2 regions of the Streptococcus tangpeifui genome follow, and region 2 is predicted to be linked to the other one. Evidence: predicted binding sites of a transcription regulator. Region 2 holds the regulator's gene; the other holds the start of a gene.
What was found. The regulator NrdR, encoded in region 2, represses ribonucleotide reductase genes. The targets are predictions, from matches to a motif close to ACACNATATATNGTGT.
Positions count from the first base shown of each region.

Region 1: the regulator NrdR is predicted to act here: its motif matches at 13,905-13,920, upstream of ACFSN5_RS07065 (redoxin NrdH).

Region 1 covers NZ_CP172427.1:1,525,670-1,542,018, forward strand. Annotated here, with positions in the region: gene ACFSN5_RS07000 (cation-translocating P-type ATPase) at 1-535, opposite strand, end outside; gene ACFSN5_RS07005 (DUF1934 domain-containing protein) at 854-1,246, opposite strand; gene ACFSN5_RS07010 (HD domain-containing protein) at 1,368-2,660, shown strand; gene yidA (sugar-phosphatase) at 2,987-3,796, shown strand; gene ACFSN5_RS07020 (aminoacyltransferase) at 3,796-5,007, shown strand; gene ACFSN5_RS07025 (aminoacyltransferase) at 5,007-6,239, shown strand; gene tpiA (triose-phosphate isomerase) at 6,499-7,257, opposite strand; gene ACFSN5_RS07035 (PHP domain-containing protein) at 7,369-8,103, opposite strand; gene ACFSN5_RS07040 (glucosaminidase domain-containing protein) at 8,314-9,072, shown strand; gene ACFSN5_RS07045 (NADP-dependent glyceraldehyde-3-phosphate dehydrogenase) at 9,187-10,617, opposite strand; gene ptsP (phosphoenolpyruvate--protein phosphotransferase) at 10,860-12,593, opposite strand; gene ACFSN5_RS07055 (phosphocarrier protein HPr) at 12,598-12,861, opposite strand; gene ACFSN5_RS07060 (hypothetical protein) at 13,091-13,594, opposite strand; gene ACFSN5_RS07065 (redoxin NrdH) at 13,996-14,220, shown strand; gene nrdE (class 1b ribonucleoside-diphosphate reductase subunit alpha) at 14,327-16,349, shown strand, end outside.
Region 2 covers NZ_CP172427.1:532,735-549,083, forward strand. Annotated here, with positions in the region: gene ACFSN5_RS02605 (YceD family protein) at 442-978, shown strand; gene ACFSN5_RS02610 (response regulator transcription factor) at 1,069-1,755, shown strand; gene nrdR (transcriptional regulator NrdR) at 1,899-2,396, shown strand; gene ACFSN5_RS02620 (helicase DnaB) at 2,383-3,552, shown strand; gene dnaI (primosomal protein DnaI) at 3,553-4,452, shown strand; gene der (ribosome biogenesis GTPase Der) at 4,614-5,924, shown strand; gene ACFSN5_RS02635 (aldo/keto reductase) at 6,715-7,707, shown strand; gene ACFSN5_RS02640 (endonuclease III domain-containing protein) at 7,712-8,386, shown strand; gene ACFSN5_RS02645 (GNAT family N-acetyltransferase) at 8,504-9,091, opposite strand; gene ACFSN5_RS02650 (DEAD/DEAH box helicase) at 9,217-12,309, shown strand; gene ACFSN5_RS02655 (hypothetical protein) at 12,390-13,034, shown strand; gene murC (UDP-N-acetylmuramate--L-alanine ligase) at 13,055-14,386, shown strand; gene ACFSN5_RS02665 (GNAT family N-acetyltransferase) at 14,448-14,933, shown strand; partial or broken gene ACFSN5_RS02670 (endolytic transglycosylase MltG) at 15,037-15,538, shown strand; partial or broken gene mltG (endolytic transglycosylase MltG) at 15,619-16,349, shown strand, end outside.

The sequences.
Region 1 (16,349 bases), 990 kb from region 2:
CGGATTCCCCTGTCAAAGCGGCTTCTTCAATCTTCAATGAAGCAGCTTCCAACAGTCGCATATCAGCTGGAACTACATCACCAGCTTCCAAAAGAACAATATCCCCTGGGACCAATTCCTTGGAGTCAATTTCAGTCACATGGCCATCACGGCGAACTCGAGCTAGAGGGCTGGACATATCCTTAAGGGCTTCGATGGCTGCTTCTGCCTGGCCTTCCTGATAAACACCAAATGCGGCATTCAGCACCACAACAGCTAAGATAATCAAGGCATCTGTTAAACCGTCCATTCCTTCCGTAACAACAGACAGAGCAGCCGCTACCAAAAGAATAATAATCATCAAATCCTTGAATTGGTCAATAAACTTAGCAATCAATCCTCTTTTTTCGCCTTCATCCAGCTCATTTTTACCATAAGCTTCTAAACGGCTTTGAGCCTGACCAGATGTCAAACCTTCTTTTGAACTGTCAACTTCTTTTAGGACTTCCTCAACACTTTGCACGTGATAAGAGAGCCTACTTTGTTCTTTGGACATAGTTTCCTCCATTAAATTAATAGATATAAGGGCAGTTTGATTAGACTGCCGCAGTTTAAATTTTTATCTCTTTTTTTCATAAAAAAGAGACCTGCTTAAAAAACAAGTCTCGCTGTTTAAGTCAGTGCCGGAAATTGCTTTCGTAATGACGACAGTGACACGTTTTCAAGGTTCTCATGTCCCTTCAAACGTCTGCTACTCCCTTGATATGCTTCTTATTATATAAAAAATCAGGTTGAAGCTCAAGGAAAAGTTCTTTATTTTATGGCTGGATAACTAGTTCCAGTCACTCAAAAGATTCATTGGGGTTGGAACTTTTCAATCTCTCCAAGCGATTTGCATATCGTAAGAGGCTAAGGGGATGTCTGCTTCCGGATCAGTTAAAAGATCATAGACCAGATGGAGCTGATGGCTGTCTCGATCTAGCTGAAAAGTCTTTGTCCTCGTTACAAGATGCTGAGTCCCCATTGAAGTTGGAATGGCCGCAAAATCAAGGTTTCCCTTAAGGAAACGCATGATGGACTTAGGATTAGAAAAGCGAGTCATGACTAGTTCCTTATGATTGAATTTGATGACTACCTTTTCTTCCTGACTGTTTTGATGAATGAGGTAGTCATAATCCCCCTTATTGGTCCACTGACAGTCATGAATTTCTTCAATAAACTCTGTCTGGTCCTCTATTTGGATGGTATTGTAAATCTTAATCTGCACGGTTTTCCTCCAAAAATAATGATGTACCTTCTAATTTTCAAATCTTCTCTAAAACTCGTTATTTTGCTCTAGTATTCTATCAATTTCAGCCTAATTTCGCAATTTTTGCTATACTAAAATCATGAATGAAAAAATTTTTCGTGATCCTGTTCACAATTATATATCTGTCACTGATTCCCTGATTTATGACCTGATCAACACCAGTGAATTTCAGCGCCTGCGGCGGATCAAGCAGTTGGCCACGACCAGTTATACCTTTCATGGGGCCGAGCATAGCCGTTTTTCTCATTGCTTAGGTGTTTATCATATTGCCAGCCGAGTAGTTGACTATTTCGAAAAGCATTATCCTAACGATTGGAATCCAGAAGACAGTCTACTGACTATGGCTTCCGCTCTCCTTCATGATTTAGGGCATGGAGCTTATTCCCATACATTTGAACGACTTTTTGGCACTAATCATGAAGTTATTACGCAAGAGATTATTACCAATGATCAGACTGAGGTCAATGCCGTTTTGCGCCGAATAGCTCCAGATTTCCCCGATAAGGTTGCTAGCGTTATTAACCATACTTACCCCAATAAACAAGTGGAACAGTTGATTTCCAGCCAAATTGACTGCGACCGTATGGACTATCTTCTGCGAGACGCCTACTACACAGGGGCCAGTTATGGCCAATTTGATTTAACACGAATTCTTAGTGTCATTCGTCCACATGGCAATGGTATTGCCTTTACCATTAATGGAACTCATGCTATTGAAGACTATCTTGTCAGCCGCTACCAGATGTACATGCAGGTTTATTTCCACCCGGCCAGTCGAGCCATGGAAGTCCTCTTACAAAATCTTCTTAAGCGGGCCAAAGCACTCTATCCTCAGCAAAAGGCTTATTTTGAGAAAACATCGCCTTGTTTAATTCCCTTCTTTGAGAAGAGCTACAGCCTACAGGATTATCTTTATTTGGACGATGGGGTGATGAACACCTATTTCCAGAGCTGGATGACCTCTGATGATGCTATTTTGGCCGACTTAGCCAATCGCTTCATTAATCGCAAGCTCTTCAAATCTGTCATTTTAACACAGACCAGCCAGACATCTCTTACAGAACTACGAAAACTGGTTGCAGCTATTGGCTATGACCCTGACTATTATACAGCCGAACATAAGAATTTTGATCTGCCTTACGATATTTACCGACCTGAAAAAGAAAATCCTCGTACTCAGATTGAACTTCTGCAAAAGGACGGCAGCCTCAAGGAGCTTAGTCAAGAATCTGACTTGGTCATGGCTCTAACAGGCACCGTTCACGGCGACAGTCGTTTCTATTTTCCAGCTGAAATGTTGGCTACCGATGACCTTTTTAGCAGTGAAAAAAAAGCGTTTCTCGGATACATTAACAATGATCGCCTGCTGTAATCTCAGCATCAAAAAAGACCTATGAGGCTGAGCAAAATCTCACTCAGTATTCCTTTTTTGGAATAAACTCTCAACCACTGCGTCAATCGAGTAAATCAAGAACTATGCTAACGAGTCTGAACTTTTGCCCCAAATCTTTTGAGCTGTGCGGGGAGTGGAAAAAAGTAAAAATTTCAATTTTAGTTTTTCTCCACTCCTATAGTGCCAGCTGACAAATAGCCTGATTTTTAGTAAAATAGTAGGGATGTATCAGCCCTCAAGCCTAGGCCACTGAGTGCTTGGGCTTTTATTTTATTCTATAAATTAAAACTGGAGAAAACAAAACCATGTCAATTAAACTTGTAGCCATCGATATTGATGGCACACTGGTTAACAGTAAACACGAAATCACACCTGAGGTCTATCAGGCTATTCAAGAGGCTAAGGCTGCTGGGGTTAAGATCGTTATCACAACGGGTCGACCAATCGCCGGCGTCCAAGAGCTTCTAAACAAGCTCAATTTAAACGAACCCGGGAATTATGTCATCACTTTTAATGGTGCCTTGGTGCAAGAAACCTCTACTGGCCAAGAAGTCATCAAAGATGCGCTTAGCTATGAAGATTACTTAGACATTGAATACCTAGCAACGAAATTAGGTATTCACTCCCACGCCATTACCAAAGATGGTATCTACACTAGCAATCGCAATATCGGTAATTATACAGTCCATGAAGCTACCCTAGTCAGCATGCCAATTTTTTATCGGACTCCTGAAGAAAATCGCAATAAGGAATTTGTCAAGACTATGTATATTGACGAACCTGAAATTCTGGATCAAGCCATTGCTAAAATTCCGCAAGAATTTTACGACCGTTTTACCATCGTTAAATCTCGCCCCTTTTACCTAGAAGTGCTGAATAAGACTTCTAATAAGGGGACCGCAATCCTCCATTTAACTGAAAAATTAGGTATTTCAGTTGAAGAAACTATGGCTATCGGCGATGAAGAGAACGACAGAGCTATGTTAGAAGTGGTTGGCCATCCAATTGTCATGGAAAATGGTAATCCTGAACTGAAAAAAATTGCTCAGCACATTACCAAATCAAACGACGAATCCGGTGTTGCATACGCCATTAGAAAGTGGGTTTTAGATTAATGTTTACTTATAAAGTGGGAATTTCTGCTCAAGAACATGACCAATTTGCCAAGGCCAGTAACCAAACCAATTTACTGCAAAGCTCCAATTGGGCTCAGGTCAAGGACAACTGGGATAACGAACGCCTTGGCTTTTATCAGGACGATAAAATGGTAGCCTCTGCTTCTATCCTGATTAAACGATTGCCTCTGGGGATGACTATGCTCTACATTCCACGTGGACCAATCATGGATTACCAAAATCAGGACGTCGTAGATTTCGTTATCAAGTCCCTCAAGAAATACGGTAAATCAAAACACGCCCTCTTTATCAAATTTGATCCGGCTCTGTTGCTTAAGGCCTATAAGATTGGCGAGGAAACCGAGGAAAATTCAAAAACTCTGGCAGTTATTGATAACCTCAAAAAAGCAGGAGCTGAGTGGACTGGCCGAACCATGGAAATTGCTGAAAGTATTCAGCCACGTTTCCAAGCCAATGTCTATACGCAGGAAGATATGCTGACGACCTTCCCTAAACATACTAAACGGCTGATGAAGGATGCCCAAAAGAGAGGGGTTATTACCAGCCGAGGAACTATCGATGATGTGCAAGCTTTCGCTGATGTTGTTGCCCTGACCGAAAATCGTAAGGGCGTGGCACTGCGCAACTACGACTATTTTAAGAAGATGATGACCATCTATGGTGATGATGCCTATCTTCATCTGGCCAAGGTCAACTTGCCTAAACGTCTGGCCGAATACAAGGAACAACTAGCCCAAATTGAAAAGGATTTGTCAGAGACTGCTGAAAATCAAAAGAAACGTCTGACTAAGTTGACCCAGCAAAAAAATTCCGTCCAAAAATACATCACCGAATTTGAAGAATTTGTTGATAAATATGATGACGAGCTCATTATTGCAGGGATTTTATCCGTCCGTTTTGGTAATGTCATGGAAATGCTCTATGCCGGTATGAATGATGAATTTAAGAAATTCTATCCACAATATTCGCTCTACCCTAAAGTTTTTGAAGATGCCTATGCTGATGGTATCATCTGGGCCAATATGGGGGGTGTCGAAGGGACTTTGGACGATGGTCTGACAAAGTTTAAATCTAACTTCAATCCAACCATTGAGGAATTTATTGGTGAATTTAACATTCCCGTCAGTCTTCTCTACAAACCAGCTATGTACGCTTACAATAAACGTAAACAAGCAAGGAGTAACCACTAATGACTTTTGAGATTTTAAGCAAAGATGTCTTTGAGACCTTTAGCCAAAAAGTTGCTTACAAGTCCTTTATGCAGTCACCCCAGATGGCTGATCTTTTTAAAAAGCGGGGCTATAAAATCGCTTATGTCGGCCTCAGAGCTGATGGTAATCTCCAAGTAGCTGCCTTGGTCTATTCTATACCCATGACCGGTGGCCTCCACATGGAAATCAACTCAGGCCCTTTCTCAACAGATACAAAATATCTAAGCGATTTCTACCGCGGTCTACAGGATTACGCTAAAAGCGAAGGCGCTTTAGAGCTAATTGTCAAGCCCTATGATACCTATCAAACCTTCGATAGCGATGGCCAGCCAAATGATGATGCCAAACCAGACCTGATTAAGACCTTTACCGATTTGGGCTTTGTCCATGATGGCCTGCAGACAGGTTATCCTGATGGGGAACCCGACTGGCATTATGTCAAAGATATGCGGGAGATTACTGCCGATAATCTCATGAAATCCTTGAGCAAAAAGGGACGGCCTCTGGTTAAGAAATCCAAGACCTTCGGAACCAAGCTGAAAAAATTGACTCGTGAAGAACTTCCAATTTTTAAAGAAATTACCTCATCAACCTCTGATCGGCGAGATTATACTGACAAAGACCTGGAATACTACCAAGACTTCTATGATAGTTGGGGGAATCAGGCCGAATTCATGATTGCCAGCCTTAATTTTCAGGATTACGCTAACCACCTCAAAGAAGGCAAGACCAATCTTCAAACTAAATTAGACAAACTCGCTCAGACCCATGCTAAAAATCCTGAATCTAACAAATACCTGCGGCAAAAGAGGGAATTGGAACAACAGTTAGCGACCTTTGATAAACGTCTGGAAGAAGCTCAGGATTTAATTACTAAGCATGGAGATCAAGACGTAGTTTTAGCTGGCAGTCTCTTTGTCTATACCAAGCAGGAAGCCATCTATTTATTTTCAGGCTCTTATACCGAATTTAACAAATTCTATGCCCCAGCCCTCCTGCAAGAGTATGTCATGCTGGAAGCTATCAAACGTGGTATCCCAAGTTATAATTTCCTTGGCATTCAGGGAATTTTCGATGGTTCCGACGGTGTTCTCCGCTTCAAGCAGAACTTCAATGGTTACATCACTCGGAAGATGGGAACTTTCCGCTATTATCCAAATCCCTTCAAATTTAAAGTCTTGAAGGGCATCAAGAGACTTCTAGGACGCTAATGACAAACAAAGAGGCTGAGAAAATCTCATCCCGTATTCCTGTTTTAGGATAAACTCTTGGCGCAGTACTGGCTAGGTTTTCCTTCTGCCATAAGGCCAAAGCACAAAACCTAAACGAATGTGGTGATAACCATTGTTTATCTTATTTCTTTCTACTCCCTTTTTAGATTCAAAAGGAAAACGGATTATATCTTACCACAGTCAAAAACGGCTAGATGTGTGTACATCTAGCCGTTTTATTATGAATCAAATCAACCGATTAATTTACAAAGTCAAGCAAAGCTAAGAAGCTATCTGCTTGCAGTGAAGCACCACCAACGAGAGCGCCATCAACATTTTCTTTAGCCATGTATTCCGCAACATTTTCAGGTTTAACGGAACCGCCGTATTGGATACGCACCTTATCAGCAACGTCTTTACCGTAAAGTTTTTCAACAGTTGAGCGAACAACACCGCAGATGTCATCAGCAATGTTAGCATCAGCAGATTTACCAGTACCAATAGCCCAGATTGGTTCATAAGCGATAACCATGCTGGCAACTTGGTCTGCACTCAAGCCTTTAAGGTCAGCAGTGATTTGACCTTCAATCCATTCAGCTGTTTTACCAGCTTCATAAGTTTCAAGAGACTCACCGCAACAAAGGATTGGAGTCATATTGTGGTTAAAAATAGCATGAGCCTTTTTGTTGATTTCTTCGTCTGTTTCATGGAAGTAATCACGGCGTTCAGAGTGACCAATGATAACATATTCAACACCGAGAGCTGCAAGCGCCGCTGGGCTTGTTTCACCAGTGAAAGCGCCAAAATCTTCCCAGTAACAGTTTTGAGCAGCCACTTGTAGTTCAGTGTCTTTAACACCTTTTTTCATGCCTTCAAGGAACAGGGCAGGGGAACCAACAACAGTATCAACAAGTTCGTTTGATGGAATGTTGTTTTTCACTGCATCAATGAATTCACGTGCTTCTGCAGCCGTCTTATTCATTTTCCAGTTTCCAGCGATAATTGGTTTACGTGACATTTCACATACCTCTTCTATTAAAATTATTTACCATTTCATTCTATCATAAATCCCAAGTCATTGAAAGATTTTGCCAGAATTTTCTCTAAAATCCAAACAGCGCTTCCAAGTTTAAATAAGTTGACTTTCATCAATATCAAACTCTTTCAAGAGAGCTTGCAATTTATCAAAATTCAAGCGAAAATGCTCCAACTTATGACCATCTGACCCTAGAGAGTATTTTTGGCAACCAAGATCTTTGACTAAACCGAGTGCGTAACGATAAAGATCTTCATGGTGATAAAGATAGATGGATTTACTATTTAGCTCAAAAGCCAAGTTATTCTCAATCATCTTTTGGAAAATGGTTATCAGTTGTGGTTCGTAAACCTGCAGGTCAGCAGGGCTAAGTTCAAAGAGTCGAAAGCCATAATCAAAATGAGCCAAGACATGGGCATCCACTCGCCCAATAGCAGCCTCTAGTAGATCCAGATACTCAGAGATGACTTCATCCTTATCTCGCTCAGCTATTTCGTCATCCAGATAATCATTTTGTCCATTGTGGTGAACCGATAATAACTTGAGGTCAAATGCCTTATCTGCCAAATAAGTCAAAATATCCGCTTCTCTGGGTTGGTAATAACCGATTTCAATACCTCGTTTGATGCGGTTCCCATAGTCTTTATTGAGTTGGTCAATTTCTCGACTATATGCGCTATAATCAGGAATATCATCCTTTTTTGTATAGGGATTGGACAAATCAAAGTGTTCGGTTGTGACAATGTCGCCAGAATAAGCTTCCAAATAATCTTTAAATTTAGCTTGGGAATCGTAAGAAAAATGAGTGTGTAGGTGATTATCCCGCATAACTGACCTCCTTGTTCTTATTTTATCATACCATACTTTGCGGCACGAAGTTTAACTAGCCTTCAATTAGCTAAACGAAATAAGCAAGAACATGAGGAAGATAACAGAAATGAGAGCCAACGTTGTTCCTTGTTTTGACCACCGAAATTCTCTTAACTATGCTATACTAGTTTTTAAGAGCTTAAAGACAATTAATGAAAGGAGGACGACATGGCCAACAAAAAGAAATCTCGCCAAAGTAAGTGGAAAAAGCTTTTTAAAATTAAACAGAAAAATCGCAAATCGTTTGCTCTTACCTTAATTCTTATTCTCGCTATCCTGCTTTTTACAGGCTATGGCCTGTTCAGTCGGCTGACTGTTATCAACACTAAGCCTCCCCAAGTCAGACAAGATGACCGTGATATTGCTGTCCTCTACTTCATCAATAATATTGGCGAGGAGGCTAGGTCCATTGCTCAGGATCATGATCTCTATGCTTCTGTCATGATTGCTCAAGCTATTTTAGAAAGTAATCATGGTACATCTAAGCTTGGTTCTGATCCTAATTACAATCTCTTTGGGATTAAAGGGGATTATAAAGGGAGCTCAGCTACCTTCCAAACCTGGGAGGATGATGGCAAGGGCAATGCCTATAAAATTGATGCTGCCTTTCGGAAATACCCTTCTTACAAGGAATCATTAGAGGATTATGCTGATATTCTCAGTAAGAATCTCTATGCAGACGCTAGGAAATCTAATACTACTAACTATCAGGATGCGACCCAGGCTTTAACCGGCCGCTATGCAACTGACACTAGCTATAATACTAAACTTAACTACTTAATTAAACTTTATCACTTAACTGATTATGACCAACCGGTCAGTCCTTATAAGCCAGGCTTACTTTATAATGTCTACAGACAAGCCTATACTGATGTTAATACACTTGAAAAAGATAATAATTGGGCTAAAAATCAGCTGACCAACTAGACCTGCTAGGAGGTAAAATTCTTTTTCGCTTTACCCAGAAAAGTACTGGAGCCAAACCATTTTTAACGAGAACGAAAAAAGAGCTATTCTAGAGAACAGCTCTTTCATAATGCCTTATTTAGCAATGTCAAATACAACAGATTTAACATTCGTCATGGCTTGAATAGAATATTTAACCCCTTGAACACCAGCACCAGACTTCTTAGCTCCTAAGAATGGGAAGTTATCGGTACCACGTTGGGTCTTATTATTAATATGGACTGTCCCAACTTCCAATTGTTCGGCAATCTTAAGAGCCAATGGGAAGTCTCGAGTGAATACTGAGGATTGCAGGCCATATTCAGATTCATTAGCAATTTCCAAAGCTTCATCAACTGATTTGACACGGATAATTGGCAAGACAGGACCGAATGGTTCTTCCCAAGCTAAACGCATATCAGTTGTCACTTTATCAAAGACGGTTGGATAAATCGTATTACCTTCTCGCTTGATTGGGGTCGTAGCTACAGCACCCTTATCAGCAGCATCTTTAATCAAACCTTCCACGAAGTCAGCTGCCTTAGTGTCAATCAATGGTGTGATGTCAGCATCTTCTTCTGGCATACCAACGGAGAGCTGCTCAACCTTCCCAGTGACTAATTTAACCAATTCATCTGCTACACTATCCATGACAAGCACACGCTTAACGGCTGTACAACGTTGTCCAGAGTAACCAAAAGCACCAGAAACAATATTGTTAGCCGTCAACTCAAGATCAGCATCTTCGAGCACAATGGCTGCATCCTTACCACCGAGTTCCAACATGATTGGGCGCATACCAGCCAGCTTACCAATGTTTTCGCCGACCGGTGTTGATCCTGTAAAGTTGATAAAATCAACAGCTTCATGTTCAACGATGTAATCACCGATAACCGAACCACGACCCGTGATAGTGTTGAAGACACCAGCAGGCAGACCGGCTTCAGCGAAGGCTTCAGCCAAGAGCAAACCTGAGATTGAGCCTTGCGTTGGTGGTTTGAAGGCAACAACGTTACCGGAAATCAAGGCAGGGGCAATCTTGGAACCAGCCAAGTTAACAGGGTAGTTAAATGGTGAGATAGCCAAGACCAAGCCAACTGGTTCGCGACGAACTACTGCAATTTTACGCTTGCTGGCTGCATCAAAGCTACCGCCTTCGAGGACTTCACCTTCAGCACGCACACCTTCTTCAGCAGCGAAATTAACAATTTCTGCTGTCCGAGTGACCTCACCAATGGCTGATTTTAGACCCTTGGCAATTTCCTTAGACAAAACAGAACCGATTTTTTCAGCATCTCGTTCTAAAATATCAGCAGCCTTATGGATATAAGCGGCACGTTCAATATAAGAGAGTGCCCGCCATTCCGGAAGAGCTGCTTTAGCTGACGCGTAAACATAGTCAACCTCTTCATGGCTCATAGCTGGAACTGTACCCAGCTCTTTACCAGTCGCAGGTTCATAGATTGTGATTTCCTCATCTGATAACTTCCATTCACCATTGACATAGTTTTTGTATTGTTTAGTCATCTAGTTCTCCTTTTACTTGTGATAGACCTATTCTATCACTTTTTATGTAATTTTCCAATATCTACTATGTTAATAATCTGAATATTTCGAAAGCTACTTTCTTGATAAGGAAGAGAAACAGTCTTACTCTTTTAGGCTCCTAGATTAGAAATTGATTATCTGATTAAGGTCAATCAGTCAAGTTTTTTAACTTCTGACTTAGCAAAAAAGGCCAGAGCTGAGCTCTAACCTTTTATGATGACTTAATCAACATCAACGTATTCTTTTTCAAGTTCCAGAACTTCTTCCATGGTAGAACATTCTGTCAACGCACGTTGTGCCAATTCTTCCATCTTCTTAGTATCAAGTTTCTTCATCAAACTGCGAGTCCGAAGGACAGATGTTGCAGACATTGAGAATTCATCAAGTCCAATACCTACAAGGAGTGGAACAGCCTTTTGGTCACCAGCCATTTCACCACACATACCAGCCCATTTACCTTCTGCGTGAGCTGCCTTAACGACATTGTTAATCAAACGCAAGATTGATGGGTTGTATGGTTGATAGAGGTAGGATACCTGTTCATTCATCCGGTCAGCAGCCATAGTGTATTGAATCAAATCGTTAGTACCAATTGAGAAGAAATCAACTTCCTTGGCAAATTGATCAGCCAACATTGCTGCAGCAGGGATTTCAATCATAATACCCACTTCAATGTTGTCAGCAACAGGAATACCTTCTGCTTGCAATTTTGCTTTTTCTTCATCGAAGACAGCTTTAGCAGCACGGAATTCCTTAAGTAGGGCAACCATTGGGAACATAATCCGTAAGTGACCATGGACTGATGCACGAAGGAGGGCACGGATTTGCGTACGGAACATAGCATCGCCAGTTTCTGAAATAGAAATACGCAAAGCACGGAAACCAAGGAAGGGGTTCATTTCTTTAGGTAGGTCGAAGTAAGGCAATTCCTTATCACCACCGATGTCCATAGTACGAACCACAACTGGCTTACCATTCATGCCTTCCAAAACTTCCTTGTAAGCTTGATATTGCTCATCTTCAGTTGGGAAGTCTTGAGAATCCATGTAGAGGAATTCAGTCCGGTAAAGACCAACAGCCTCTGCACCATTGTCATTAACCCCTTGAACGTCCTTAGGTGTACCAATATTAGCAGCCAATTCAAAATGCTTGCCATCAGCTGTTACTGTTTCAGCATCCTTAAGAAGAGCCCATTCAGCTTTTTGCTTAGCGTAAGCTTCTCCAGCAGCCTTGAATTCAGCTACTTGATCATCACTTGGGTTGACGATAACCTGACCAGTAATACCATTAACAGCTACTACATCGCCGTTTTTAACCACTTCGGTAACATTATTGGTACCAAGTACGGCAGCGATTTCCAGCGTACGCGCCATAATGGCAGAGTGACTGGTACGTCCACCAATATTAGTCACAAAGGCTTTAACAAACTTCTTGTCCAACTGAGCGGTGTCAGAAGGAGTCAGGTCATTAGCGATGACGATAGATTCTTCATCAATAGAAGCGGGGTTTGGCAACTTCTTACCGAGCAAGTTTGCCAAAACGCGTTTGGTTACATCGCGAATATCAGCAGCCCGTTCTTGCATGTATGGATTATCTTCCATACCCTCAAAAATAGTGATGAACATATCAGTCACTTCTGTCAAGGCAGCTTCCGCATTTACTTCTTTGGCACGGATGGTTTCTTTAATTTGACCAATCATTTCTGGGTCAGCGAGAACCATCAAGTGAGCATCAAATACGGCTGCGGCTTCTTCACCAAGGCTTCCTACTGCTTTTTCACGGATAAGAGAAAGCTCGTCTTGAGACGCTGCTAGAGCTGCGTCTAGACGAGCTTCCTCTGCATTTGTATCTGTAACGGATACAGTTTCAAATGATAAGTCCGGTTGAACCAGCAGATATGCCTTAGCAACAGCAACACCATCGGATGCTGCGATTCCTTTAAGCATTTCTGTCATAATTTTAAGCCAATCCTTCTTTTGTCATTGTTTCGTCGATAGCTGCAAGAGCATCGTCAGCATCTGTACCTTCAGCTGAGATTGTCACATCAGCACCTTGACCAACACCAAGGCTCATAACCCCCATAATTGACTTAAGGTTTACTGATTTACCTTTGTAATCCAAAGTGATATCTGAAGCAAATTTGCTAGCTGTTTGAACGAGCAAAGTAGCTGGGCGAGCGTGGATACCTGTTTCTGCAACAATGTGGAAATCTTTAGAAGCCATAATGGTTCTCCTTTTTTCTAATGTAAATATTTTAGATCATCTTATGATAACCCTTACAAAATAGAATTATATCATATCACCCTTCCATTTTCAAGACTTAACCCTATTTTCCATAAAAAATGAAACCCTTTTCCTAAATATTTCAACCTGAGTTTTCAAGAAACTTTTTTAATTGAAAAGGCATAAAAAGAGCCCAAGTTCTGTAACTACTTTATAGTGCTTATTGAGCTTAGGTATCGGATTCACCGCTATAATCAAAGTATTCGGATCTTGTATAACCATCGTTGTATTCGAACATGTGAATTTTTTTACCACTATCGCTAACACTGACAAAAATTGGGAAGCTTTGTGATTTGATCTTCTGAGTTAAATCACTTTTGCTATTGGCTAGGACCATAATAAAATATTTATCCCCTTCAAGTTTAGACTTAACTTTATTCAATTTTCCTTTTGTATCCCTTGTCATATTCTTCTTGGATAAAACTTTAAAGTAAACAGTTTTTGTTTCATCATCTGTCTTTACTTTTATAGTATGGGATTTCATATTAAATGTTAGTGTTGAACCCCCAGAAGGGATATTGGCATCATAGTCTTCAATATCTGTTGAACCAGTGTAAGACTTCTTCAGCTCTGTTGGAATACCATTTTTATCATAACCATGGCCACAAGCTGTTAAAACTATGAGAGTAAAGGCTATTCCTAAGCCTAGAAATAATTTGGATGCTTTTTTCATAAGAAACTCCTTAAAAATTTTTTCAGCCTTAGTTTACAAAAAAAAGACATTATTGCAAGACTGCCGCAGTTTCTTAATTTATTTGCAACATTTCGCAACTAAAAAGCCTAAGTGAAGGAAATTACGTGCAAACAGTAACCTCATATCGGTAGGATATTATTTATTAGTCTGATTTTCCAAATATTGCAGAAATTATATTTACGTGATTGGGCTTCCGATTTTGAGTTAACCCTTGCTGTTTCTAGCTTTCTAGCAGATTGTTTAATGGCTCAAAGCGACCACAAGATGTTGGGGGTTGATTTTTCCTTAAACACAAAATATTGTGTTTTCCGAGCAAAATCGCTTGATTTTTTAAGTTGATTTGGTTATCCTAATTAGGTATTAATTTTGAGGAGAGTACAATGTCACAAATCACATTATTTTCAAAAAACAACTGTATGCAATGCAAGATGACCAAGAAATTCTTGGAACAAAACGGTGCTGACTATCAAGAAATCAATATTGATGAGCAGCCAGAAAAAATTGATTATGTTAAGAGCTTAGGTTTTACCGCTGCTCCGGTTATCGAAGCTGGTGATATCACCTTTTCAGGTTTTCAGCCTGCCAAATTAAAAGAGATTGTTTAATTTCTGGAATAAGAACACGCTGACCAAGCAGGCCAAAGCTGCTTGGCCGTTTAAGTTTAGCATTCTACATTATAATTGTTATAGATAAACAAAGAAGGAAACACTTATGAGTCTTAAAGATTTGGGCGAAGTCTCCTACTTCCGCCTCAACAATGAAATTAACCGCCCTGTTAATGGCCAAATTCCTCTCAATAAAGATAAGGAAGCCTTGCAGGCTTTCTTCAGGGAAAATGTTATTCCTAATTCTATGGCCTTTGATTCCATTACAGATAAAGTGCGTTACCTAATTGATAACGACTACATTGAGTCTGGTTTTATTGGAAAATATTCGGTCGAATTTATTGAGGAGCTGGCACAGGAATTGCAGGCAGCAGATTTTCATTTTCAATCCTTCATGGCAGCCTATAAGTTCTACCAGCAGTATGCTTTAAAAACGAATGACGGAGAATTCTACCTCGAAAGTATTGAAGATCGCGTCCTCTTTAATGCCCTTTACTTTGCGGATGGTGATGAACAACTGGCTAAAGACTTAGCAACAGAAATGATCCACCAACGCTACCAACCGGCAACGCCATCATTCCTAAATGCTGGACGTAGCCGCCGCGGTGAATTAGTCTCCTGTTTTTTAATTCAAGTAACTGACGATATGAATGCTATCGGACGTTCCATCAACTCAGCCTTGCAGCTATCGCGTATCGGAGGTGGTGTTGGGATTTCGCTCAGTAATCTGCGTGAAGCTGGAGCGCCAATCAAGGGTTATGCGGGCGCAGCATCTGGTGTCGTACCTGTGATGAAACTCTTTGAAGACAGCTTCTCCTACTCTAACCAACTAGGGCAACGTCAGGGAGCCGGGGCGGTTTATCTGGATGTCTTCCACCCTGATATTCTTTCTTTCTTATCAACTAAGAAAGAAAATGCAGATGAAAAGGTTCGGGTTAAAACTTTATCATTAGGGATTACCGTTCCTGATAAGTTCTATGAATTGGCCCGCAAAAATGAGGATATGTATCTCTTTAGCCCATACTCTATAGAAAAAGAGTATGGTGTCCCATTCAACTATATTAATATTACCGAAAAGTATGATGAGCTGGTGGCTAATCCTAAGATTGTTAAGACAAAAATCTCTGCCCGCGATTTAGAAACTGAGATTTCTAAATTACAGCAAGAATCTGGCTATCCCTATATTATCAATGTCGATGCTGCTAACCGTTCAAATCCTATTGATGGTCGCATCATCATGTCAAACTTGTGTTCTGAAGTTCTACAAGTTCAAAAGCCTAGCTTGATTAATGATGCACAAGAATTTGTACAGATGGGAACTGATATTTCATGTAACCTTGGATCTACCAATGTGGTGAACATGATGGCATCTCCGGATTTTGGTCGGTCTATCAAGGCTATGACTCGCGCACTTACTTTTGTGACAGATTCATCAAGTATCGATGCTGTCCCAACGATTAAGGCCGGTAACGAGCAAGCTCACACGTTTGGCTTGGGGGCTATGGGGCTCCACTCCTTCCTTGCTCGCAACCACATTGAGTACGGCAGTCCTGAATCGATCGAGTTCACTGACATCTATTTCATGTTAATGAACTATTGGACCTTGGTCGAATCTAACAATATTGCTCGTGAGCGCGGTGAATCTTTCGTCGGTTTTGAAAAATCAAAATACGCTGACGGTACTTACTTTGACAAGTACATCACCGGCAAATATGTTCCAAAGTCGGCCAAGGTTAAGGAACTCTTCGAAGATCACTTTATTCCTCAGGCTGAGGACTGGGAAGCCCTTCGTCAAGCCGTAATGAAAGATGGACTTTATCACCAGAATCGTCTGGCTGTTGCACCAAATGGTTCTATCTCTTACATTAACGATGTCTCCGCTTCCATTCACCCTATTACCCAACGGATTGAAGAGCGTCAAGAAAAGAAAATTGGTAAAATCTACTATCCAGCCAGTGGCTTGTCGACTGATACCATTCCTTACTACACATCTGCTTATGATATGGATATGCGCAAAGTCATTGACATTTACGCAGCTGCTACTGAGCATGTTGATCAAGGTTTGTCACTAACACTCTTTCTGCGCAGTGATATCCCTGAAGGACTGTATGAATGGAAACAAGAAAGCA
Region 2 (16,349 bases):
ATTTAGAGGTTGCGTCCTTTTATCTTGAATATAACAAATCAAGTCGCCCGTGTAGGGCGATTTTTGTTTTATTGTAAAGAGATTGAAAACTATTTCTGTTATATTAAGAGCAATCATTTTTGGGAGAATCGAGATCATCCTAGTGATTATTATCCAATACCCTTTGAAAATGAAAACATTGGGTCGTTGACTTCAGCCGCCTGCACTTTGTCTCGCGACACGAACCAAAGCAATCAATGCTATGGCGGTAGGTGAGTTGCGATATTTGTTTACTTCAGTCTATGTTAGTAAAGTGACTAGGTCAGTAAGGTTGCTAGGCTAGGTGGGTAAAATTGTATCAGGCAGATGTTCAAGAAACGATTGTCTTATTTTGTTTAATAAGTGAGAAGCAGCAGGTCCTAATCCACTTGTTAGTTTCGTTCGGTCATACTAAGGAGAAAGATGTTTAATATTGCAGAATTAAAGAAGAATCCAGAAGGACTTCATTTCGACCAAGAGTTAGATATTAAGTCGCTGCTTTTAAGTCGAAATTCGGAGATTATTGATGTTAAAGACGTTAAAGCCAAGGGATTGGTAGGTTTTGACGATGGGCTTTTTTTGCTCAATTATGATTTAACTTATCAATTGACCTTACCGTCTAGTCGTTCAATGGAACCGGTCGCTTTTGATAATAGCTACTTTGTTTCAGAAGTATTTATTGAAGCCAGTCAGGCTGAGGCTAAGAAAGACTTGGTTGATGAAGATATGGTTCTGATTTTGGAAACTGATACCATTGATCTAGAAGAGAGCGTTGTTGATAATATTCTACTCAATATTCCGCTCAGGGTTCTAACGCAGGAGGAGGCTGCGGATGATAGTCTGCCAGCGGGTAATGACTGGTCGGTTTTAACAGAATCGCAATATCGGGCATTACAGGAGAAAAATAAAGAAGCTAACAATCCCTTTGCTGCTTTGGATGGTCTTTTTGACCCAGATTAGTAGAGAATCGAATGTTTAGTTTATTTGGTGATTTAGCTGGCCTCAGATGAAAATGTGGATTAGCTAAGAAAAAGAAGGAGGTAGTGGATAATGGCAAAACGCATTCTATTAATCGAAGGCGAGAAAAGTTTATCAAGGTTGGTGTCCTTGAAGTTACAGGAAAAAGGCTATCAAGCATTTGTTAGTCAAAATGGTCGTTCTGGTTTGAAAATGGCATTAGAAAGAGATTTTGAATTGATTTTTATTGATTTCAAACTCTCAGATCGGGATGGCTTGAAACTCATGCAAGACATCAAGGAAGTCAAGAAGGTTCCTATTGTCTTGATGGTCAATCGGGAAGATGCGGAAAATTTACCCAAGACAGATGGTTTGACTGATGATTATCTGATTAAGCCCTTTGCTGTGGAAGAACTTCTGGACAAGGTTGATGAAATTTTTCAACGCAAAGGTCTGAAGCGGAAGCCTCCTAAGTCCAATCAAACAGCTTATCAGGATTTGATTATGGATGAGGCCAGCCGTTCGGTTATTCGCAGAGGAGAAGCCATAGCGTTGACAAAAAGAGAGTTTGCTCTTTTGTCGACTTTATTGCGACATATCAATACGGTTATGACACGTGAGGAATTGCTGGACTATGTCTGGAGTTATAGTGATGGCACAGTTGAGACTAATGTTGTGGATGTTTATGTTCGTTACCTCCGTGGAAAAATTGACATTCCCGGTCATGAATCTTATATCCAAACTGTTCGAGGTTTGGGCTATGTCATTCGAGAACGTTAGGGAAAAAGTTAGACAGGTTAGACTGAAAATTAGCGTAAAAATGGGATAAGATTAGGTTTGGCAGGGAGAGTCAATCCTTTTTTTATGTCCTAAAGTATGGTAAAATAAAGTATTACTAAAATATGATAGATTGGGGTGTTTTTATGCGTTGCCCAAGATGTAATAATAATAAATCTAGCGTCATTGACAGTCGTCAGGCTGAAGATGGCAATACGATTCGTCGGCGTCGTGAATGTGACCATTGTGGGACTCGTTTCACTACCTTTGAGCGAATTGAAGAAGTGCCCCTCTTGGTTGTGAAAAAGGATGGAACTCGGGAGCAATTCTCTCGTGATAAGATTCTCAATGGTATTATCCAAAGTGCTCAAAAGAGGCCGGTTTCCAGCACTGATATTGAGAATGTTATCAGTCGGATTGAGCAGAAAATCCGCAGTGAATACGATTCCGAAGTGTCTAGTGAGGTGATTGGCAATCTGGTCATGGATGAGCTGGCTGATCTGGATGAAATTACCTATGTCCGCTTTGCCAGTGTTTATCGTTCCTTCAAGGATGTCGATGAAATCGAGAATCTCCTTCAGCAAATTACCAATCGTGTTCGTAGTAAAAATAAGAAAAATAAGGTAAACGATGAAACCAATTGATGATTTTTCTTTTGTGAAAAATAATCAGGTCAGCAGGGATATGACCAATTTGATCAGGCTCTACCTGCCTATTATAGGCAGTGATGCTGCAGTGGTCTATCAATATCTGACCAGCTTTTATGATGGGGGAGGAAGAATTCATAAGTTCGCTGAAATCCTCAATCATACCCTCTTTGATCTGCCTCGCTTTGAAGCAGCTCTAGCGGTCTTAACTGGGATGGACTTGGTAGCACTTTATCAAGATCTTTCCAACTATGTCATTGAGCTGAGAGAGCCCTTGACAGCACAAGTTTTTCTAGCTAATCCCGTTTATCGTCGCTTATTGGAGAGTTATATCGGCGATGTAGCGGTAGCAGAACTGGAAATGGAAGATGGCAGTCACTTGCGTAATCTCTCTAAGAAATTTTCTGAAGTCTTTTCGGATAAGGGAGAAGTTGAACTACATCCTGTGCAGACCAAAACCAATTTTGATTTGGAAAGTTTCAGACAGCGGATGACTCTCGATGGCCTTTATTTTGCTAATGAAAAGCAGGATGTCATTGCTCTCAATAATATTTCTGAAAAGTTCCAGCTGACCTGGTTTGATGTTTATCAGCTAGCTAAAGAAACGTCTAGCCATCATAAGATTTTGCCCAAACGGATTGTTGTTAAGCTGCGGCAAGGACAAGAATCTCAATCTGCTGCATTTAGTCATGAAGAAGAAGTCATTATTCGAGAAGCCAAGGCTTCTACCCCTGAGAATTTCTTAGCTAAAGTTAAAACTGGCCTAGGGGCTGTAGCAACAACTGCCAAGGAAAAGAAAATCTTGGCAGATTTGGTAGAGATGGATTTCCTTGATGAGGTCATCAATATCATGGTTGTCTATTATTTTAAACGTAATAACTCGGCTACTTTGGGCAGGAATGCTATGATGAGCTTAGCGAATATTGTTTCCTCAAAAAAGGCGATTAGTGCAGAGTCTGCTTTGACAGTGCTCGGCCAACATAGTCAAGGTTATCCTAAAGGTAAAGATCAAGGGGTAGCTAAGCAGACAACCTCCAGTGTACCAGATTGGAGTAATCCAGACTATAAGGAAGAAACTAGTCCTGAGGAACAGGCAAAATTAGATGAAATGAAGCGGCAAATGCTTCAACGATTAGAAAAAGGAGGTGACTAGATGGAAAGTATCGGACAAGCCCTTAATCGGACAGGACATGCCAGTCAGGTTAATTTAGACGACTTGACCAATCAAATTATGGCAGATCAGGCGGTAGCTAGTTTTATTTCAGAGCACCAGCTAAGTCAGATAGAAATCAAGCGCAGTCTCCCCAAGTTCAATCAATTCTTGGTGGAGCGGCGGAAATTTCAAACAGGCGACAGCAGCTACATTGCCAAAGGTTATGAGCCCATTTTAACTATGAATGAAGGCTATGCTGATGTTTCCTACAAGGAAACCAAGGCCCTCAAGCAGGCTCAGGTGCAAAAGGCTATCGACGATCGCATCCATGTAGTCAGCTTGCCTAAATCCTATAAGAACATCACCTTTCAGGATGTTGATCTTACGGGGTCGCGTTCAGATGTCTTTCAGTATTTGGTCAATTTTGTTGATCACTATCCAAGTTCGGATCAAAAGGGACTTTATATCTACGGAGACATGGGAATTGGGAAGTCTTTTATCTTGGCAGCCATGGCCCATGAGCTGTCCGAGAAAAAGGCTGTTGAGACGACCATGCTGCATTATCCCAGCTTTGTTATTGATATCAAAAATGCCATCAATTCTGGCAGTGTCAAGGAGGAGATTGATGCTGTCAAGGCGGTCCCAGTTCTTATCCTAGATGATATTGGGGCTGAACAGACCACCTCTTGGGTTCGGGATGAAATTCTTCAAGTAATTCTGCAGCATCGGATGTTGGAAGAATTGCCGACCTTCTTCACTTCCAACTATAGTTTGGCTAATTTGGAAGCCAAGTTTGGTAATATCAAGGGAACTGATGAGTCTTGGCAGGCTAAGCGAGTCATGGAAAGAGTTCGCTACCTAGCTAAGGATGTTCACCTTTTAGGTGAGAATCGCCGATGATTTTGAAGGGAATGCTAGGGAAACGGCTCCTGGGCAAAGGGACTTGGTCCTGTTTCGCCTAGCTAAATTCCTTTACCGGAAAGCATTGCTTGGCTCCCTAGGAGCTAGATTTATAAATAACTGACTCTTTTACCTATAAGTCAGACAAGAAAGGAAAACAAATGGCCTTACCAACTGTGGCTATTGTGGGTCGTCCTAATGTGGGGAAATCGACCCTTTTTAATCGGATTGCGGGTGAACGCATTTCCATTGTTGAAGATGTGGAAGGGGTAACCCGAGACCGAATTTATACTAAAGCGGAATGGCTTAATCGCCAGTTTTCTATTATTGATACAGGCGGTATCGATGATGTCGATGCTCCCTTTATGGAACAGATCAAGCATCAGGCGGATATTGCTATGACTGAAAGTGATGTCATCGTCTTTGTTGTTTCCGGCAAGGAAGGTGTGACAGATGCCGATGAATATGTAGCCAAGATCCTTTATCGCACCCACAAACCGGTTATTCTGGCCGTCAACAAGGTGGATAATCCGGAGATGCGTAACGATATTTATGATTTTTATGCACTGGGCTTAGGGGATCCTTACCCTCTTTCCTCTGTTCACGGCATTGGGACTGGTGATATTCTCGATGCCATTGTTGAAAGTCTTCCAGTCGAAGAAGACGATGATAATCCTGATATTATTAAGTTCAGCCTAATCGGCCGTCCTAATGTTGGGAAATCCAGCCTTATCAATGCTATGCTGGGTGAAGAGCGGGTAATCGCCAGCCCTGTCGCTGGAACTACGCGGGATGCTATTGATACGGACTTTGTTGATGATGAGGGCCAAGAGTACACCATGATTGATACTGCAGGTATGCGGAAATCTGGGAAGGTCTACGAAAACACCGAAAAGTACTCCATTATGCGTTCGATGCGGGCAATTGACCGTTCGGATGTTGTCCTCATGGTTATCAATGCCGAGGAAGGTATCAGAGACTACGATAAACGAATTGCTGGCTTTGCCCACGAAGCCGGTAAGGGAATTATCATTGTGGTCAATAAGTGGGATACCATCAAGAAGGATAACTATACAACCAGCAAGTGGGAAAAAGATATTCGGGATAATTTTCAATTCTTGAGTTATGCTCCAATTGTCTTTGTCTCTGCGGAAACAAAGCAGCGCCTGTACAAGTTGCCGGAACTGATTAAACGCATTAGTCAGAGTCAAAACACGCGGATTCCATCTGCTGTGCTTAATGATGTGATTATGGATGCGGTTGCGATTAATCCAACGCCGACTGATAAGGGCAGGCGCCTGAAAATTTTTTACGCAACTCAGGTTTCGGTCAAGCCGCCGACTTTTGTTATCTTTGTCAACGAAGAAGAACTTATGCATTTTTCTTATTTACGCTTTTTAGAAAATCAAATACGCGAAGCCTTTACCTTTGAAGGAACACCTATTCATTTGATTGCTCGAAAGCGAAAATAAGCTCAAGTGAAGCTGGAAGCCGAAAGATGCTTCTTTGCAACTGTATTTGCATTGTCGGATAGTATCAACGGTTTAGTAACACCAAATGCGTGCTGATTGGTCAAGCGTAAAGATTGAGTAAATTAGTGGAGACGGCCCATTTGTTTACTTAAAATAGTCAGGAATTATTGAGGTTCTGATAAAATAACAGCAAGAAGAAGCAGGTTACTGGTGCTCAAATGATTCACAATGTTTCTCGTAGCAATCGGCTATTATGTCAAAATCGATCGCTAGCGCAGGGGTGGGATGATCAGGTTGAACTGTGAAAAGCTAGTTGGATAGCTCTATTAAGCCAAGCTTACATCTAATGATATTCTCACGGACATTCTTTCACAGACTTGCTACTTTTGCAATGCCTACAATCGTCTGTTTCTTAACAGCACGAAGCTAAGGCTCCTAAGAGTTCTGAGAAATGGCTCTGTTATCTGATAAGCAGCGAGCACATAGAGCAGGAAGTAATCGAAAAAATGTTGTGGGCTTCTTTGAACCCTTGGTCAAGAAATTACTATGGAATGCGCTGTCGAACTTAACCAATTGCTTTCTTTTAAAATGGAGGCTCGATTGAATGAGTTCAATCGTGACTGTAAGACAGGACTGGGATTGACTTTCTCGGTCTTTTACTTTTGTTATTATCAATGTTTGTGCTTCAAATCCTGTTAGAAATAATTGCCTGTTTTTAAAGTTTTAACTTGACTGATAGCGGACTTCAAGGTGTAAAATGGGGATGAAATTCCTAAAGGAGGTCATTATCATGGAATATGTAAAATTAGGCGCAACAGGTTTGGACGTTTCTAAGTTTTGCTTAGGCTGTATGAGTTTTGGGGATGCCACACGGGGATTTCACTCGGGCTGGCTTCTTGATGAGGACCAGAGCCGTGTCATTATCAAGAAGGCTTTAGATCTAGGTATTAATTTCTTTGATACGGCTAATGTTTATGCGGCCGGCAGCAGTGAAGAGTACCTAGGGCGAGCTATTCGTGATTTTGCTAATCGTGAAGATGTCGTGCTCGCAACCAAATGCTTTTTCAGTGATTTACCTAATGGTAAAAGTAAGCCCAACAACCATGGTCTGTCACAAAAGGCGATTTTCCATCAAGTTGAGCGTAGCCTCAAGAGATTAGGAACCGATTATATCGATATCCTCTACATTCATCGCTGGGATTATCAGACACCGATTGAAGAGACTATGTCCGCTCTCAATGATTTGGTACGCAGCGGTAAGGTTCGCTATCTAGGAGCTTCAGCTATGTATACTTGGCAATTCCAAAAAGCGCAATACATTGCTGAAAAGAACGGCTGGACCAAGTTTGCTGTCATGCAAAATCACTACAACCTTCTCTATCGTGAAGATGAGCGTGAAATGATACCTTTTTGTCGGGAGACAGGCGTTGGCTTAGCTCCTTACAGTCCTTTGGCATCAGGCCGTGTCGTGCGCGACTGGACAGCTGATACGGCCCGCAGTAAGACGGATACAACGGCCCAAAGCAAATACGACAGTACACAAGAGCAAGATATGGCGATTGTTAAACGGGTCGCTGGACTCGCCGACCAATATGATGTCACCCGCACGCAAATCGCCTTGGCTTGGTTGTGGCAAAAAGGTATCCACTCACCTATTGTCGGTGTCACTAAGGAAAAGTATTTGGATGACTTTATGGGAGCTTTTGACCTTCACTTAACTCAGGAAGATATGGACTACTTGGATGAAAATTACCTGCCCCACAAGGTTGTCGGAGCTTTGTAATAAAATGAATTTAACCCTATACGACCTCTATCAAAAGATGTTGGCTCACATGGGGCCGACCAACTGGTGGCCAGCTGACAGTAAGCAGCAAATTATTATTGAAGCTATTTTGATTCAAAATACAACAGAGCGCAATGCTGTTCGTGCGTCACAGCTGATTAGAGCCCAGACTGATTACGATTTCCACCGTATTCGGCAGCTGCCGCTGGAAGATTTGGAGGGACTGGTTCGGCCAGCCGGCTTTATGAAGAATAAGAGTAAGGCGATTAAAACATTAATTCAGTGGTACTTATCTTATGATCAAGATTCTGAGGCCATTGTGGCGCAGTACGGTGAGACCCTGCGTAACACTCTTCTCCAGCTGCATGGTGTTGGTCCTGAAACAGCTGATGTGCTGCTGACTTATATTTTTGATCAGCCGCAATTTATAGCAGACAAGTATGCTCGTACGCTTTTTAGTCTCTTAGGTGTCGAGGGACTGACCAGCTACCAAAGTTTGAACCGCCAGCTGTCAAGACTGCCAGATCCTTTTACTTATCAGGACGCCCAAGAATTTCACGGCTTGATTGATGAGTTTGGTAAAGTCTATTTTCATCCCATTGATAATTTTCAGGACAGTTTTTTAATGGGGGACTGTCTAGACTGGGCAAAGATAAATGCCAATTCAACACAAAAATAAGCAGTAGAGCATTAACAAGATAAAGGGAGAGTGTTATCTAATGTGTCTATGTCAAAGAGTCTGGAACCGCTTTGGGTTCCAGACTCTTTTATGCTGATTGACAGGACGCCGGCTTCTCTAGTCTTGCTCATAATCCCTGAAAAGTTTGCTTTCTCGAAACTTTTTAATAGGCTGTGGTTGGTCGTTTTTCTTCACTAAGTCTTTTTCCAGCCATTTCATGTCATACCAATGTTCAAATTTATAGCCTGAATTTTTGAAATGCCCGATCTCCTTAAAGCCTAGATGCTTGTGGAAGTTTAAGCTTTTATTGGTGAGATAGTCATCTGGATGCTCAGTTGTCGCGATGCAGGCCAGAATGGTCAAAATTCCTTGAGCTTTGAGACAAGTTTCTAAATGTTGGTAGAGAAGCCGGCCGGTTCCTTGGCCCTGAGCATAGGAGTCTAGGTAGATAGTGACTTCTGCCAGCCACTGGTAAGCCTCTCGTTGGTGAAAAGGCGAGGCATAGGCGTAACCTAGAATTTGGTCGTCCTGTTTGGCTATTAAATAAGGATAGGTTTGGCTAATGCTTTGCCAACGCTGGCTAAATTTTTGCAGGTTTGGAACTTGGTATTCAAAGCTGATAGCTGTTTTTTCGACATAAGGTGCATAAATAGCTAGGAGCTGAGGCAGGTCAGCTTCTTTAGCGTTTTGGATGATTATTGACAAGGCACTCTCCCTTCGTTTTCTTCTAGTATAGCATAAGCTTTGTCTCTAAACTATTTTTTATGAAAATGCTATTTCATTTTGTTATAATAAAAGGATAAGTTAATTTAGATTGGACATGGATAATTATGGCAAGATTGATTCCTGGACGGGTTCGCAATGAAGGTATCGCCCTGTCTCAAGCGGGTAAAGTCAACATTAAATCAACAGCGAATAAGATTATCAAGGCAGAAGTGGCTGATGTCGCCATCCAGTTCTCTTTTGATGATGATAAGGTCAGCTGTTCTTGCCCTACATTTGCTCAAAAGAACTATTGTTCACATTTGGCGGCCATAGAATTTTATCTGAAAAATGATTCTGCTGGCAGGGAGATAGTCGACCAGTTGAAAAATGAAGCAGCTAGTCAAAAGCAACAGGAGAGGTTACATTCCTTTGGTAGTCTCTTTTTAGATGGTTTGGCGGTTAATGAGGATGATAGCCTTAAATATCGTTTGTCCGTTTCAGGTGAGCAAGATTTGTATTCGTCTGCTATTTGGTGGACTATCCATATTAACCGTCTTCCTGATGAACGCTCATACATTGTACGAGACATCAAAAACTTTCTGCAGGTTTTAAAGCGCGAAGATGCTTATCAAATTGGAAAGAATTATTTTGAGCCAATTTCATACCTGCAGTTTGATGAGCCTAGTCAGGAATTTCTCGACTTTCTTTTGCGGCTGATTCCTGATGAAGACCTCAATCATTTGGATTTTCTTTTACCTAATCGTGGTCGTCACTTGGCTCTGCCTGGGGGTTTCTTCGAGGAAGGGATTCAACTGATGCAGGATCTTTATGATTTCCATGTTAACCTTAATGGACGAGATTATAAGGATCTTTATTTTAAAGAATTAACAAAAGAAGATAATCTCTTTCATTTTAAGATTCTTGTTCATCGGCAATCTTTAGAAATGGTTATCGCTGAAAAAGCCAGTCAGGCCTACTTTGATCAAACCTATTTGCTCCACCGACAGACCTTTTATCATCTTAATACTAAGCAAAGACGCTTGGTTAAGGCGATTAAGAGTTTGATGATTGATCAGGATTTGAATAAGCATGTTCACTTTGATTTGGAGGATCAAGGGAAGCTAGCGGCAAGTCTTTTAGATTTTGCTGAAATTGGCCAGATAGATGCTCCTAAATCCTTTGCAATTCGAGATTTTAAACCCATTTTTAAGCTTGATTTGTCTGAAAATGGTGAGATTTTACTAAATCTTATCTATGACTATGATGGGATTCAAGTCGGTAGTCGAGAAGAGCTGCAAGCCCTTCCTTTTACTAGTAATTTTAAGCGAGAAGAACGTATCAGTCAGGTTCTGACTAGTGAAGGTTTTGTGGGGCATTTCTCTGCTCGCCATCAGCCAGTCTATGATGAGAAACTCTATGATTTCTTTATGAGGACTATTCCTCACTTAGAGCGTCTGGGTCAGGTGATTTTGAGTTCAGATTTAGATGATTTGCGAGCCTACGAAAGGCCTCAGATTAAGGTTTCTACTGAAAAAGGCCTCTTAGATGTTTCTTTTGATTTTTCTTCAATCTATGAGGGAGATATTAGTCAGGCTTTACAAGCCCTTTTTAAGAATGAGGCCTACTATATCAGTGATAAGGGACATTTGGTTGTCTTTGATGAAGAAACTCAAAAGGTTAGTAAAACTCTGCAAGCTCTGCGGGCCAAACCAATAGCCAACGGTCACCTGCAGTTGGATAATTTGGCGGCCTTCCAGTTGTCAGAACTCTTCAAGGATTCTGAGCGGGTTGATTTTTCCAAGGACTTTCAACAATTGGCTTACGATTTGAGGCATCCAGAAGCTTTTGAATTACCTGAACTTGCAGTTAAAGCCAGCTTGCGTGATTACCAATTAGCAGGGATTAAATGGCTATCGATGCTTGACTATTATGGGTTTGGCGGTATTTTGGCAGATGATATGGGGTTAGGTAAGACCCTGCAAACCATAGCTTTTTTGACGGGTAAGATGAAATCGGACTCTAAAGTCTTGATACTCTCACCATCTAGCCTAATTTATAATTGGAAGGATGAATTTACTAAGTTTGCTCCAGAGCTTGATGTGGTTGTATCTTATGGGCTTAAACAGGAGCGGCTGGCTACGATAGCTGAAAATCGTCAGGTGACGATTACTAGCTACACCTCTTTCCGGCAAGATTTTGATAGCTATCAAGCTGGCCACTATGATTATTTGATTTTAGACGAAGCTCAGGTTATGAAAAATACTCAGACTAAGATTGCCCAACATTTACGGGCTTTTGAAGTCGGAAATTGTTTTGCCTTATCGGGGACACCTATTGAAAATAAGCTCTTAGAAATCTGGTCTATTTTTCAGATTGTTTTACCTGGGCTACTTCCAAGTAAGAAGGAATTTTCAAAAATGGAAGCCAGTCAGGTAGCCCAATATATCAAGCCTTTTGTCATGCGGCGCAAGAAGGAAGATGTTTTGCCAGAGTTACCTGATTTGACAGAAACTACCCACTATAATGAATTGGAAGATAAGCAGAAAGCCATTTATCTGGCTCAATTGCGACAGATCCAAGCGAATGTCCGTCAGTCCAGTGATGCCGAACTCAATCGTCAAAAGATCCAAATTTTATCTGGAATTACCCGTCTGCGGCAGATCTGTGATACGCCGGCTCTCTTTATGGATTATCAGGGAGCTAGTGGCAAGGTTGAGAGTTTGCGCCAGTTACTCAGTCAAATCCAAGCAAGTGCCCACCGGACCCTTGTTTTCTCGCAATTCCGCGATATGCTTGATATTGCTGAGGAAGAAGTATCTAAACTGGGTATGACCAGTTACAAGATTACTGGCTCCACCCCAGCTGAAGCAAGACAGGAAATGACCAAGGCCTTCAATAATGGCAGTAAAGATGTTTTCCTAGTTTCTTTAAAGGCTGGTGGTGTTGGCCTCAATTTGACTGGGGCGGATACCGTCATTCTGATTGACTTATGGTGGAATCCTGCGGTAGAGATGCAGGCTATCAGCCGGGCCCACCGCCTTGGTCAAACAGAAAAAGTAGAAGTTTACCGCCTGATTACTCGAGGAACCATTGAAGAAAAAATCCTTGAATTACAGGATTCCAAGAAAAATTTGGTGACAACTGTCCTGGATGGTAATGAGAGTCGGGCTAATATGACTATCGAAGAAATCAAAGAAATTTTAGGTGTCAAGGACTAATATCCTTTTGACATGCTACCTTTTTAGGGTATAATAGAAATGTTAGAGTCATGCTCAAAAAATTGGGGGAAAGGATACTTATGGCTAGAAAAAATCGCCAGTTTCCACTCGTAGCAGATGATGAGTCGGTAATTGCAGCAGCTCCTCAAATGCACTTGTACGATAATGAAGATTTAATCAATAATATTCATGGAGACTATCAGGATAAGACCTTTCAGGACCAGCCCGATAATGATACTTCCACTGTAACGGCTTCCAAAAGGGGTCAAAGTCCGCTCAGTGATAGAAAGGCTGGTCAGTCTTACGCTGAATTAGCTCGGCAGGAAGCTAAGCAAGATCTCAAGCGCAAGCGCCAATCTTTTATTGCTAAAGAAGCGAAGTTGCCGAGTAAACCAAGTTTTCAGCGTCGAGAATCTGCTGGAACAATTACCAAGTCGACCAATTCAAAACCGACCCTTTTCTTTAATGGTCGGTTGGCAGATGCCGGTCAAGACTTGCCTAATAATGAATTAGCTCGTTTTAGCAAAAATCTCCATCAAGATCATTATATCTTAGCAGAATTACCTAGAGTTTATAAGGAGCCTAAGAATCCTTCTACTAAACAAAGTCAAAAGAATAGTTATGACTTTTTAAAACGCAGTCAAATTTATAATCAGGAAGAAAGCAGACAGCGTCGCACTCATCAAATTGCCAAAGAATTAAATTTGATGATGGATGAGGAGTAGGCAAAGGAGAAAAGAAGACTATGTCAAAAACCTATCATTTTATTGGAATAAAAGGCTCTGGAATGAGCGCTTTAGCTTTGATGTTGCATCAAATGGGCTACAAGGTTCAAGGATCTGATGTTGAGAAATACTATTTTACCCAACGGGGGCTAGAACAGGCTGGCATTAAGATTTTACCTTTTGATGAAAAAAATATCACAGCTGATGTTGAATTAATTGCAGGGAATGCTTTTCGGGAAGATAATAATGTTGAAGTGGCTTATGCGCTGCATCACGGCTTAGCTTTCAAACGTTACCATGAGTTCCTCGGTGACTTCATGAACCAATTTACCAGTCTCGGTGTCGCGGGTGCCCATGGGAAGACATCGACCACAGGTCTTTTGGCTCATGTCTTGCGAAATATTACTGATACTTCATTCTTGATTGGTGATGGAACGGGGCGTGGTTCTAAGAATAGCCAATACTTCGTCTTTGAGGCTGATGAATATGAGCGCCATTTCATGCCTTACCATCCAGCCTATTCTATCATTACTAATGTGGATTTTGATCATCCTGATTATTTCACCTCTATTAATGATGTCTTCTCGGCCTTTGATGATTATGCCAAACAGGTTCAAAAGGGTCTCTTTGTTTATGGCGAAGATCCTTACTTGCGAAAAATTACTTCTAATGCTCCCATTTACTACTATGGTTTTGAAGACAATGATGACTTTATTGCCTGTGATATTGTTCGTACGACTCATGGTTCCGATTTTAAGGTTCAGCATGAGGGCCAAATTTTGGGAAACTTTCATGTGCCGGCCTTTGGCCGTCACAATATCTTAAACGCTACAGCGGTTATTGCAAATCTCTATGTTGCCGGTTTTAATATGGAGTTGGTAGCTGAGCATCTTAAGACTTTCACTGGCGTTAAGCGTCGCTTTACGGAAAAAATTATCAATAATACTACCATTATAGATGATTTTGCCCATCATCCAACTGAAATTATTGCTACCTTGGATGCCGCTCGGCAGAAGTATCCATCAAAAGAAATCGTGGCTATTTTCCAGCCTCACACTTTTACGCGGACGATTGCTCTTTTAGATGAATTTGCCGTAGCTTTAAATGAAGCTGACAGCGTTTATTTGGCAAAGATTTATGGGTCTGCACGTGAGCATGACAACGGCCAAGTTAAGGTTGAAGATTTAGCTGTTAAGATTAAGAAGCCAGCAGAGATTGTGACAGTTGAGAATGTCTCTCCTCTTTTAGACCATGACAATGCTGTTTATGTCTTTATGGGAGCTGGCGATATCCAGCTCTATGAACGCTCTTTTGAAGAATTGGTGGCTAACCTAGCTGCCAATACCCAATAAAAGTATTAATAGTCAAAAACTGGGTTTGCCCAGTTTTTCGTTTAGTTTATAGGAGATTTTTATGATAATTAGACAGGTTAGAATGGATGATTTTGGGGAAATTTTTGATATTGAGGAAGCCAATTTTTCTGAAGAAGAAGCGGCAAGTCCTCAAGCTCTGCAAGAGCGGATTGCTATCATTCCGGATACTTTCTTAGTCGCTGAACTTTCTGGGCGTGTGGTGGCTTATTTAGTTGGTCCAGCCAAAGCAGATCGCTATCTGACCGATGATCTCTTTGAACACGTTGACCCTAATCCTGCAGCTGGTGGTTTTATCCAAATCCAATCTTTGTCAGTGGCCCCTAAGTACCAAGGACAAGGGTTGGGAACAGCTCTTCTAGCGGCTCTTAAAGATCTAGCTCTGGCTCAGGAACGGCAGGGAATTAGTCTAACCTGTCATGCTGAATTGATTCCTTACTATGAGATGAATGGCTTTCGTGATGAAGGTCTGTCAGATTCCCAGCATGGTGGTCAAACTTGGTACAACCTAGTTTGGGAAAATCGTTAAAGTTTTTTTCCTCTATTGCAGCTTGGTGATAAAACTTATAAAATTTGCATTTACCATTAATTTAAGATATAATGGCGACTGATAACTATGAGGAGGATGAGCTTTGACCGATTTTAAGGATGATAAGTCAAAATCTGTAGCCAGTGACAAGAGCTTTAAGGAACAGATTTTGAACGAATTAGAAGAAGCCAATCGCTTAAAAGGAATCCAAGATGACGGGATCGTTAAATCGATTGTTGAAAGTCTCAATGCTGACGGCAATCGTGAAATTGATCCCGATTTTAATTGGCAGGAAGCTGCTGCCCAACTGAAAAAGCAGGAGGAGCAGGCAGCTAAGTCAGCTGAGGAAGAGCAAAAACGTGCCCTGGCTGAGGCTCAGGCCATTAAGAAAATTCGCGAGAAGGAGCATCTCAGAGAGCTCAATGAGCTCAATCCTTTGGGTGAGGACTTGACTGATGAAGAGCCGCTGGAAGAGAGTAGTGCTTATGCTAGCACTGTTTCAACGGCAGCTTCTGAAGCTGCTGAGATTGCTGATGTAGATCTATCAGGTTTTACAGTCCCTATTCCTATACAAGATATTCATTCGGCTAGCCCGACAGTAAACTTGTCTGAAGAACAATCAAGTCGGTCACAGAAGTCTGAGACAGAGCCCCATTTTTCTTCTGTTTCGGAGCAGGAAGCTGGTTTTGCTTCCGAAAGTGACTCAGAAGTAAAAGTCTCATCTAATCAGTCGTCGTTGTCTCAAAATACTTATGACAATGACACAATTGAAGATAATGAGCTGGATGATGAAGAAGATTGGGAAGAAGCGGAGCTCTCTTCCCGTCGTAAGGATAACAAGCGTAAGCAAAAAAAGAAAAAACGTTTGGCTCGTCGTATCAGTACTTGGATTATCGGTCTTATCTTGCTCGCTCTCTTAGCAGGCGGCGGATTTGGTTATTATTATGTCAATGCTAGTTTAGCTCCGCTGGATGCTCAGTCAACTAAGTATGTAACGGTTGAAATTCCTAAGGGAGCTGGCAGTAAACAGATTGGCCAAATCCTTGAAAAAAAGAGTATCATTAAAGATGCCAATGTTTTCAATTATTATACCAAGTTTAAAAATTACAGTAATCTCAAGAGTGGTTACTATAATTTGAAAGCCAGCATGAGTATTGATGATATTATCAAGGAACTTCAGGATGGAGGGACGACTGAACCAACCGATCCTAATGCTGGTAAGATTGTTATTCCAGAAGGTTATACTCTCGAGCAAATTGGTAAGGCTGTTGAGAATAACGCTAATACTAAAGTTAAGACGGATAAAACGCCATACAGCTCTAAAAAATTCCTCAACTTAATGAAGGATAAGGATTTCATCGAAAAGATGAAAGAAAAGTATCCTAAGCTCTTGGCAGACCTGCCAGAATCTGATAA